Regions from separate parts of the Mesorhizobium sp. M3A.F.Ca.ET.080.04.2.1 genome, predicted to be linked through region 2. Evidence: riboswitches for the same ligand, from Rfam matches in the RefSeq annotation. Region 2 holds a riboswitch; the other holds the start of a gene.
The links. A riboswitch is a leader RNA that binds a small molecule or an ion and turns the genes downstream of it on or off. The one in region 2 is predicted to bind S-adenosylmethionine.
Positions count from the first base shown of each region.

Region 1: it holds a riboswitch for S-adenosylmethionine, as region 2 does, so the genes downstream of both, EJ074_RS21090 (homoserine O-acetyltransferase) here and EJ074_RS12555 (O-succinylhomoserine sulfhydrylase) in region 2, are expected to answer to the same signal.

Region 1 covers NZ_CP034451.1:4,410,174-4,415,634, reverse strand. The annotation lists gene EJ074_RS21100 (prephenate/arogenate dehydrogenase family protein) at 1-419, opposite strand, end outside; gene hisC (histidinol-phosphate transaminase) at 425-1,528, opposite strand; SAM riboswitch at 1,681-1,758, shown strand; gene EJ074_RS21090 (homoserine O-acetyltransferase) at 1,855-3,024, shown strand; gene metW (methionine biosynthesis protein MetW) at 3,116-3,730, shown strand; gene EJ074_RS21080 (glycosyltransferase family 2 protein) at 3,778-4,770, shown strand; gene EJ074_RS21075 (glycosyltransferase family 2 protein) at 5,003-5,461, shown strand, end outside.
Region 2 covers NZ_CP034451.1:2,619,250-2,624,710, forward strand. The annotation lists gene EJ074_RS12545 (ABC transporter substrate-binding protein) at 1-338, opposite strand, end outside; gene EJ074_RS12550 (2'-deoxycytidine 5'-triphosphate deaminase) at 498-1,592, opposite strand; SAM riboswitch at 1,734-1,811, shown strand; gene EJ074_RS12555 (O-succinylhomoserine sulfhydrylase) at 1,867-3,057, shown strand; gene EJ074_RS12560 (ceramide glucosyltransferase) at 3,190-4,335, opposite strand; gene apaG (Co2+/Mg2+ efflux protein ApaG) at 4,552-4,944, shown strand; gene EJ074_RS12570 (alpha/beta hydrolase) at 5,137-5,461, shown strand, end outside.

The DNA of each region.
Region 1 (5,461 bases), 1.8 Mb from region 2:
TCGGCGAACCCGGCATCCGGACCGGATTTTTCGGTGCCCGCCAGCGGATGGCCAGGGATGAAGTGCACGCCTGCCGGCACATACGGCTGCATCTGGGCGATGACCGAGGCCTTGGTCGAGCCGACATCGGTCAGGATAGCGCCCTTCTTCAGCGCCGGCGCGATTTCGGCCGCAACCTCGCCCGAGGATCCGACCGGCACCGAGACGATGACAAGATCGGCATCGCGCACCACTTCGCTGGCGTCGGTCGAGTAGGAATCGCCTAGACTCAGCTCTTCGGCCCGCTTGAGCGTCGATCGGCTTCGCGTCGCTATGGCGATGTGGCGGGCCAACCCCTCCCGGCGGACGACGCGGGCAAGTGACGAGCCGATCAGGCCGATGCCGACCAGTGCGATCTTTTCGAACATCGGTGCTGCCATGTGCTCTAGCTTTTCAGGAAACTCGTCAACGCATCGACGACGCCGCGATTGGCTTCCTCGGTGCCGATGCTCATGCGCAGCGCGTTGGGGAAGCCGTAGCCGGTGACGCGGCGCAAGATGTAGCCGCGCTGGCTGAGATAGTCGTCGGCGGCGGCAGCCGAATGCTTCTTGTCGTCGGGGAAGTGGATCAGCACGAAATTGCCGACGCTGGGCGTGATGCGCAGCCCGAGCCCCGTCACCTGCTCGCTCACCCAGGCAAGCCATTTCTCGTTATGCGTCACGCTGCGCTCGACATGGGCGCGGTCGCTTATCGCCGCGATGCCGGCCTCGATCGCGGTGGCATTGACGTTGAATGGGCCGCGCACCCGGTTGATCGCGTCGACGATATGCGCCGGGCCGTACATCCAGCCAATGCGCGCGCCGCCGAGCCCGAGCTTGGAGAAGGTGCGGGTCATCACCACGTTGTCGGAGCTGCCGGCCAGTTCGACGCCGGCTTCGTAATCGTTGCGCCGCACATATTCGGCATAGGCCGCGTCGAGCACCAGAAGCACGTTTTTCGGCAGGCCGGCATGCAGCCGGCGCACTTCCTGGAACGGCACGTAGGTGCCGGTCGGGTTGTTCGGATTGGCAAGGAACACGATCCGGGTCGCCGGCGTCACCGCCGCGAGCATCGCATCGACATCGGCGCGCTCGTCGGTTTCCTTGACCGCTACCGGCTTGGCGCCGGCAGCCTGGATATAGATCTTGTAGACCATGAAGGCGTGTTCGGTGAAAACCGCCTCGTCTCCGGGCGCGAGATAGGTCTGCGCCAACAGGCCCAGGATCTCGTCCGAGCCGTTGGAGCAGATGATGTTCGCCGGGTTGAGGCCATGCACTTCGGCGATGGCCTCGCGCAGTCGGCGCGCCGTGCCGTCGGGATAGACGTCGAGCTTCGCCGCCACCTGTCGCGCAGCCTCGATCGCCTTCGGCGATGGACCGAGCGGGTTCTCGTTCGAGGACAGCTTATAGACCTTCGTCACGCCGGCTGGCGCCGTGCTCTTTCCCGGCACGTAGGCTTCGATGTCCATGATGCCCGCGCGGGGCGTCGGACGTGGCTGATCCTGCTTCATTGTCACAAATCCGTCGAAAGGCCTCTGTCCACAGGCCGCAGCGGAAATACAGGCCGTGGCCCGGAATGTCGAGGGCCGGCGCTTGCGTGGACCGGGCTGGATCCAAGATGCCGAATGTTGACGAAGCGCGGCGCTGGCCCTAGAAGAGCAGCCAGACTTCCCGTGGTGATTTGGCCGGTCGGCTTGCAGCCACGTTAAACAATTCGCTAAAGGGCCGTTTGCAACCTGTAACCGGCTTTGCGAAGGCAGGCCGGTTTTTTGTTGTCCGCTGCCGGCCGGACACTGCATCGGAAGAGATGCCGACGCGGGAACAATTGAGGGATGCAATGGCCGCTCAGCGCGCTGCAAGGACCAACAATGAGGTCGAGAACCCATCGAGCCCGGTGTTGCGCTTCGGCGCCGACAAGCCGCTGAAGCTCGATGCCGGCACGTTGCTGTCGCCCTTCCAGATCGCCTACCAGACCTATGGCACCCTCAACGAAGCCCGCTCCAACGCCATCCTCGTCTGCCACGCGCTGACCGGCGACCATCACGTCGCCAGCACCAATCCGGTCACCGGCAAGCCGGGCTGGTGGGAGGTGCTGATCGGCCCCGGCAAGATCATCGACACCAACCGCTTTTTCGTCATCTGCTCCAACGTCCTCGGCGGCTGCCTGGGCTCGACCGGTCCCGCATCGATGAATCCGGCAACGGGCAAGCCTTACGGGCTCGACCTGCCGATCATCACCATCCGCGACATGGTGCGCGCGCAACTGATGCTGGTCGACCATTTCGGCATCGAGAAACTGTTTTGCGTGCTTGGCGGCTCGATGGGCGGCATGCAGGTGTTGCAATGGGCAGCGAGCTATCCGGAGCGAGTCTTCGCGGCGCTGCCGATCGCGACGGGCGCCCGCCATTCCTCGCAGAACATCGCCTTCCACGAGGTCGGACGGCAGGCCGTCATGGCCGACCCCGACTGGCACGGGGGGAAATATTTCGATTTCGGCAAGCGGCCGGAAAAAGGCTTGGCTGTGGCGCGCATGGCCGCCCACATCACCTATCTGTCGGAGGCGGCCCTCCACCGCAAGTTCGGCCGCAACCTGCAGGACCGCGACGCGCTCACCTTCGGTTTCGATGCCGACTTCCAGATCGAAAGCTATCTGCGCCACCAGGGCATGACGTTCGTCGATCGCTTCGATGCCAATACCTATCTCTATCTGACCCGCGCGATGGATTATTTCGACCTCGTCGCCGACCATGGCGGGCGCCTCGCCGATGCCTTCGCCGGCACCAAGACGCGCTTCTGCCTGGTGTCATTCACCTCCGACTGGCTGTTCCCGACGGAGGAAAGCCGCTCGATCGTGCATGCGCTCAACGCGGCGGGCGCCTCCGTTTCGTTCGTCGAGATCGAGACCGATCGCGGCCACGACGCATTCCTCCTGGACGAGCCGGAGATGTTCGCCGCCATCAACGGCTTCATTGGCTCGGCCGCCCGCGCCCGGGGGCTCAACCTATGAGCAGTTCGCAATCCCCAACGCATGACCCCCAAGCATGCGCGGCGCTCTTGGGAGAGCGCCATGCGTCAAGAAAAAGATCGGAGGTGCGCTCATGAGCGTCAACCGCGCCCAGCGCGTCGATCTCGACGTCATCAACGATCTCATCCCGCCGCGCTCGCGCGTGCTCGATGTCGGCTCGGGCGATGGCTTGCTTCTGGAACTCCTGCAGGAGGCCAAGCAGGTCGATGGCCGCGGGATGGAGCTGTCGCAGCGAGGCGTCAACGAATGCGTGGCGCGCGGCCTCTCGGTCATTCAGGGCGACGCCGACAAGGATCTCGAGTTCTATGCCGACAAGGGCTTCGACTTTGTCGTCTTGTCGCAGACCCTGCAGGCGACCCGCAACCCGAAGCTTGTGCTCGACGAACTGCTCAGGATCGGCAATCGCGCCATCGTCTCCTTCCCTAATTTCGGCCATTGGCGGGTGCGCTTCTCGCTGCTGATCAAGGGCAGGATGCCGGTCACCAAGGATCTGCCCTACTCCTGGTACGACACGCCGAACATCCACTTCTGCACCATCCGCGATTTCGTCAATCTGTGCGAGGAGCTCGGCGCGACCGTCGAGAAGGCGACCGCGCTCGACGCCAACGGCCAGAAGATCGGGCTGTCCATGCCCTGGTGGTTCTGGAACTTCTTCGGCCAGCAGGCGGTGTTTCTGCTCAGGCGATGACGGTGGCTTCGATTCGCACATTGGCCATGGTTTGAGCCGGCGGGGACATGTCAGCCGAGCAGCCAACCTATTCAGTTGTCCTGGAGATGGAGAATGCCAGATCCATCGACTGGGACGAAATCGGCGCCGGGCTGAAAGCCTTGGCGCGCGACATTGCCGAGATTTCCGCTGCCGGATATGCAAGGCCGAAGCTTGTCGTCTCGCATGGCGGCCGGGAAGCGGACGCGGACGCGCTGCGCAGCAGCATCGAAGCTGAGGCGCCTCAGTTGGCGCAGGTTGCCGACCTGGCTTTCGCGGCCTGTCCGGCCGGCCGGTACTATGAGCTCAAGAACAACGGCATTGCCTCGACCGAGGGAAGCATCGTCGTCTTCCTCGATTCCGATACGGTTCCGGAACGGGGCTGGCTCTCGACCCTGCTGAAGCCCTTTCGTGACCCCGCAACCATCTGCGTGAACGGGCACACCTATCTTTCCTACGATGACTTCCTGTCGCGCACTTTTGCCTTGATCTGGTTCTTCCCGCTGGCCGAGGGAGACAAGCGCTTTGCCTCCAAGCGGGCGATCAATGCCAACAACATCGCCTTCCGGCGCGACTGGATATGCAGCCACCCGTTTCCCGCACATAACGGTTTCAAGGTCTCCTGCACGCTGCTGATGCACCAGCTTTGGCGCGAAGGCCGCAAAATCGTCAATGTCGACGCCCGCGTCAGTCACTACCCGCCGCGCGGATGGCGGTTCTTCTACTGGCGCGCCCTGGTCACCGGCCGAGATGCCGACAGAAAATTCGTCGAGCTCCATTCTCCCACTCGCACCCGGCGGGTGGTGAAGTCTTGCAGCCGATGGGGCACCATGTCGTGGCGCACCACACGACGCGTCATCCGTTTTGCGCGGCAAACAGGCATGCCGTTCTGGCAAATCCCGTTCTCGCTGACGGTCGGCCTGGCTTTCTATACCTTGGCCTTCCTTGGCCATTTCAGCCTGGCCGCGGGCCTCGTCCGTGACGAGGTCGAAACTGTCCCTGACTATGTCGGCCACAGTTGAGGTCTTGAGGCTGTATTGCCATCGGAATACCACCCTCAGGACCTGGTAAACTGTGGCAGTCAAATCGCATGATCTAAGGAATACGCGCCAAAACCTGCATCCGGAACGGCACTTTGGGTGACATGGCCGCTGGCTTTTTGTAACGCTTGGCGGAATCCAATCCGGGGGCGGCATGGAAGGCAAGCTGGAGGTCCGTCCGATCACCACCAGATCCGGCTGGTAGCGGAGACAGATGCCGACGTTACCGGACACCAGTCCGCTGATCACAGTGGTCACGCCGACCCATAACCGGCGTAGCCAGGTTGTGCGCGCAGTCGAAAGCGTTCTCGCGCAGACGCTTCCCCGCTTCGAGCACATCGTCGTCGATGACGGCTCGACGGACGGGACCGCCGCGGCGCTCGCCGATGTCCGCGACCCACGTCTGATCTATGTCGGGGCGAAATGGCGAGGCGCCAATGCCGCGCGCAACGCCGGTATCGAGCGCGCGCGGGCGCCGGTGGTCACCTTTCTCGATTCCGACGACGTCTATTTGCCGGATCGGCTGGAGCGCACGCTGGCGCGGTTCGACGAGGACCCTTCGCTCGAAGTTCTGATCAGCTCGTTCGTATCCGTCAAAGGCAATCGCAGCACCAAATGTATCAACCGCGAAGGCTTTCTCGGCCAGAACGCGCTGGAGCGGGCTTTGGTCTCG
Region 2 (5,461 bases):
GTGGTGTAGTATTTATGGGTGAAGGCGACCTGCTTCTTGCGTTCCTCGGTGATGCTCATCGAGGCGATGATGGCGTCGAACTTCTTGGCCTGCAGCGCCGGGATGATGCCGTCCCAGTCCTGGGTGACGATCTCGCATTCGACCTTCATCTGCGCGCAAAGCGCATTGGCGATGTCGATGTCGAAGCCTTCGACCTTGCCGTCGGGCGTGATGGTGTTGAAGGGCGGATAGGCGCCCTCGGTGCCGATCTTGATCTTTTCGGCGGCGCTGGCCGAACCAGCACCAATCGCCAGCATGGCAGCGGCCGCCGCCGATATGATCCATCTCGATATCTGCATGTTCGTCTCCCTCAGTGAGGCTCGACCGGTCCACGTAGCCAATCATGGCCGGCAGGTCCCGGCAAGCGGAGTCTGAGTTGACGATAATCGGAGCGGTTCCCGCTCCGATCATTTTTCGCGCTTCCGGACGAAAAACTGCTGCGCAGTTCCTGGGATTGCTTAGCGCGCAGCGCGGAAATGCTTGGAAAGCTTCAGCCCCTGCGCCTGGTAGTTGGAGCCGAGGTCGCTGCCGTAAAGCGCCTGCGGCCGCTTCAGCATGTGCTCGTAGACCAGGCGCCCGACAATCTGGCCGTGGTCGAGGATGAACGGCACCTCGTGGCTGCGCACTTCGAGCACCGCGCGGCTGCCGCTGCCGCCGGCGGCTGAGTGACCAAAGCCCGGATCGAAGAAGCCGGCATAGTGGACGCGGAACTCGCCGACCAGCGGGTCGAAGGGCGTCATCTCGGCGGCATAAAGCGGCGGCACATGCACCGCTTCCCGGCTGACCAGGATGTAGAATTCGTCCGGGTCGAGCACCAGTTCGCCGGCGCCGCTCTTGTAGAGCGGCTCCCAGAAATCGACCACGTCCTGGGCGGCGCGCTTGTCGACATCGACGAGGCCGGTGTGATGCTTGCCGCGATAGCCGACCAGGCCGTCCTTGTCGCCGTCGAGGTCGATCGACAGCGCGATGCCGCCGCCGGAAATGTTGGGCGGCTCCGTCGCGACCAGCATCTCGGCGCCGTGAAGGTCGCGCAGCTCCTTTTCCGATAGCACCGCATTGCCGATGCGGAAGCGGATCTGCGACAGGCGCGAACCGGCGCGCACGACGATCGGGAAAGTGCGCGGGCTGACCTCGAGATAGAGCGGACCATGATAGCCGGCGGCGATCTTGTCGAACTCGTGTCCGCGGTCGGTCATGACACGCGTGAAGATGTCGAGACGGCCGGTCGAGCTCTTCGGATTGGCCGAAGCCGAAATATTTGAAGGCAGGGTCAGGCTTTCGAGCAGCGGCACGATATAGACGCAGCCCGTCTCCAGAACCGCGCCCTCGGCAAGGCTGATCTCATGCAGCTTCAGCCGGTCGAGCTTGTCGGCCACCAGATGATCCGGGCCGGGCAGGAAAGAGGCGCGCACCCGGTAGGCCTTGTCGCCAAGCCTGAGGTCAAGGCTCGCCGGCTGGATCTGGTTGGTGTCCAGCGCGCGCGGCGATTTCAGCGCGCCCGACTGGAACAGCGCCGCGATGTCCTGGTCCGGAAGAATGCCTGTCTGCCGCAAGGTCTGGCTCCGCTAAGGCCGGGCAAGCACGTGATTGTAGCAGGCTCCTGCCGCAAAACCGTAAGGGTTTCGCCCTACCTGCCTGGCACAACCTCTTAATGAAGCCGGCAATTGACGCAAGCGCGGCACGGGTCTAAAGGGTCGTTATCCCGTGGTGATTTGGCCGGTCGGCTTGCAGCCACGTTAAACAAGTCGCTAAAGGACCGTTGGCCGCAAGGCCGTATGGACCGGTTGCGACGTCGCGGCCGGTCTTTTTGTGTTTGGAAGCAGGGCTATGAGCAGCAAAAAGCGTAATTGGAAGCCTCAGACGGCACTCGTGCATGGCGGAACGCTGCGTTCCGGCTTCGGCGAGACTGCCGAGGCGATCTACCTCACCCAGGGCTATGTCTATGAGAGCGCGCAGGCGGCGGAAGCCCGTTTCAAGGGCGAGGAGCCGGGCTTCATCTATTCGCGCTACGCCAACCCGACAGTCGACATGTTCGAAAAGCGCATGTGCGCGCTGGAGGGCGCAGAGGACGCGCGCGCCACCGCTTCGGGCATGGCGGCGGTGACGGCGGCACTGCTCTGCAGCGCCAGGGCCGGCGACCATATCGTTGCGGCCCGCGCCCTGTTCGGCTCATGCCGCTGGGTGGTCGAGACGCTGGCGCCGAAATACGGCATCGAGGCGACGCTGGTCGACGGCACCGACATTGCGAACTGGGAAAAAGCGGTCAGGCCGAACACGAAGCTGTTCTTCCTGGAAAGCCCGACCAACCCGACGCTTGAAGTGGTCGACATCACTGCCGTTGCCGCGCTCGCCAACTCGATCGGCGCCAGGCTGATCGTCGACAATGTCTTTGCCACGCCGCTGCAGCAGAAGCCGTTGCAGCTCGGCGCGCATATCGTCGTCTATTCGGCAACCAAGCACATCGACGGCCAGGGGCGCTGTCTCGGCGGCATCATCCTGTCGGACAAAAAGTGGATCGACGAGAACCTGCACGACTATTTCCGCCACACCGGTCCGAGCCTCTCGCCCTTCAATGCCTGGACGCTGCTCAAGGGCCTGGAGACGCTGCCGCTGCGCGTGCGCCAGCAGACGGAAAGCGCCGGCAAGATCGCGGACTTTCTGGCGGAGCGGCCGGAGATTGCCCGCGTCATCTATCCGGGCCGGGCCGACCACCCGCAGGCCGATATCGTCAGGAAGCAGATGTCGGGCGGCTCGACGCTGATCTGCCTCGACGTCAAGGGCGGCAAACAGGCGGCATTCGCCGTCCAGAACGCGCTCGACATCGTGCTGATCTCCAACAATCTCGGCGACGCCAAGAGCCTGATCACCCATCCGGCGACGACGACGCACAAGAACCTCAGCGACGAGGCGCGGGCGGAGCTTGGCATCGGGCCCGGCACGCTCAGGCTGTCCGTCGGGCTGGAGGATACGGATGACCTGCTCGCCGACCTCGAACAGGCGCTGAAGGCGGCCAAGTAGGCGGTGCCGGTTGGGCGCCGCTTAATGCATGTCGCTAGAAGTGTGCAGCGGTTCTGGGACAACGACATGCATCAAAGCAAAGGCCTGAAGCGCGTGAACTGAATTCGCTAATGCGTATCAGTGCGACCCGCTTTAGGCGCCCTCTTCCAGCTCGGTCATCGCATTGGCGCGGATGGTCATGGCGTTGCCGCGCCAGTCGACGGCACCGCCGAACCAGCCGCGCGCCCAGATGGCGGGAAGCAGGGCGTCGCGCACCATCATCGCGGTGATGCTGCGCGGCGATAGATACCAGCCCTTGGACGAGGCGAGCAGGCATTCCGGCAGATAGGCGATGGCCAGCACGCAAAGCGCCGTGGCAGGCAGGCTGACGCCGGCGCTGGCCGCCGCGATCAGCGCGAGCAAGAGCGGAGCCGCCACGCCGGTGAGGACCTCGGGGACGAAGAATTGCGGGAAGGTGACGCGCCGCAGCCTCGCCCAGCGCGCCTGGCGCGACCAGACTTCGGCGAGCCGACGCTGGCCGAGCGGCTGCTCGAAGGGCGCTGCGACCAGATTGACCTTCAGGCCAAGCCCGTTGACCAGCTTGGTGGCGGCCGCATCCTCGGCGATCTCGGCAGCCAAAGCGTGGATGCCGCCACTGCCGTCGAGCAGCGGCTTGTTCCACAGCATGCTCTTGCCTTGGGCAAAGCCGAGGCCGAGCGCTTCGCCGGCATATTGCCAGCGCGCCTGCAACGTGTTGAGGAAGGCACATTCGACCTCGGCCCAGAAGCCGTCCGGGCGCGAGCCGATCGGCGTCGAGCAGACGAGGCCGGTATCCGGCCGCCATGCCGCCAGCAGATGCTGGACATAGTCCTTCGGCATCAGCACGTTGGAATCGGCAAGGATCACCCAATCGTTCCGGGCCGCCTGCCATCCCTTGACGCAATTGTTGAGCTTGGGATTGGCGCTCACCTTGTCGTCGCCGATGAGCAACCGCGCCGGAACCTTGGGGTATCGCGCGATCGCGGCACTGACGAGTTTGATTACCGGATCTTCGCCATGGGCGACGCAGAAGATCAGCTCGTAGCGCGGCCAGTCGAGCGAGAAGGCGCGCTGGAGCGTCTCCCTTGTGAACGCCTCGACGCCACGCAGAGGCACAACGATCGAGACGGCCGGCTGCTTGCTTGCAGGGGGAGCAATGACGTGGCGCCGCTTCAGCCGCGATGCCGCCAAGAGGATGCTGGCGAGATTGGAAACAAGTAGGGCTGACGAGGTGACGGCGGCCGCGAAAGTCAGTTCCATCGAAGTCTGGCACTCCCGAAAGGCCGCCCGCGGCCATCCATTCGACGGAGCGCCCGAGTCGCCCGACACGGTTTGTGCACACCAACCATTGTCATGTGTCACTCAAATGACATTGTTTGGCGGCACTGCGCGTCGAGGTCGGGAGATTGGGCTGCCTTGCGTTGATAATGCCGCGCAGCGCGACAAATATTTCCTGCCGCAGCACCGGAGTTGCTCATGTATCGCGCCGTGACGCGGAACATAGAAGTGCAGGTCAGGCCGTTCTTCCTGGAGGATCGCTCCGATCCATCAGAGAACCGCTATGTCTGGGGATACCAGGTGACGATCGACAATCGATCGGAAGAGTTCGTTCAGCTTCTATCGCGCTACTGGCACATCACCGACGGTCATGGCCGCGTCGAGGAAGTGCGTGGCGCGGGCGTCGTCGGCGACCAGCCGGAACTCAACCCCGGCGACAGCTACCAGTACACGTCGGGCTGCCCCCTCTCGACGCCGTCCGGCATCATGGTCGGCCACTATACGATGCGCAACGGGCGCGGCGAGATGTTCGACGTCGCGATCCCGGCCTTCTCGCTCGACATGCCGGGCACAAGGCGGACGGTGAATTAGTGCCGGCCTGTCCGCGCATCTTGGCGCCACATATCGACTGGCTGCATGCGCCATCTCTGCTCCAACTGGATCAGTCCGATTGGCGCTGCCGCAGGATCGGCACTTTCGCCAAACGCAGCGTCCAATGCCAAGCGATGCCGTGAAAGCGCCGCGCCAACAGGAGTGTCCGGCCATGCTCGAAGCAGCAGCCTCATGAGCAGTATTGAAACAGGATTGTTTCTCGGCCGGATACCATTCGCGAAAGTCGGAACGCGACCGGAAAGTCTTATTGTCATCAACGGCGGTCAAGGGTTCATGATGAAGCCCGAACCTTCCAGATTGGAAAAGGACGCCAGACGGCTCAAACGGATCCTTCCACCGGGCATGAGCTTTGTGCTGATCAGCTACGATCCAGATCCAAAAGACGATGTTTCACTCAGGAATATGGCTCGAGACATCTCAGAGATCATCGACACCAACCTCAACAAGCCGGCACGTTTGATGGGTATTTCCTATGGCGGCGTGGTGGCAACGCATG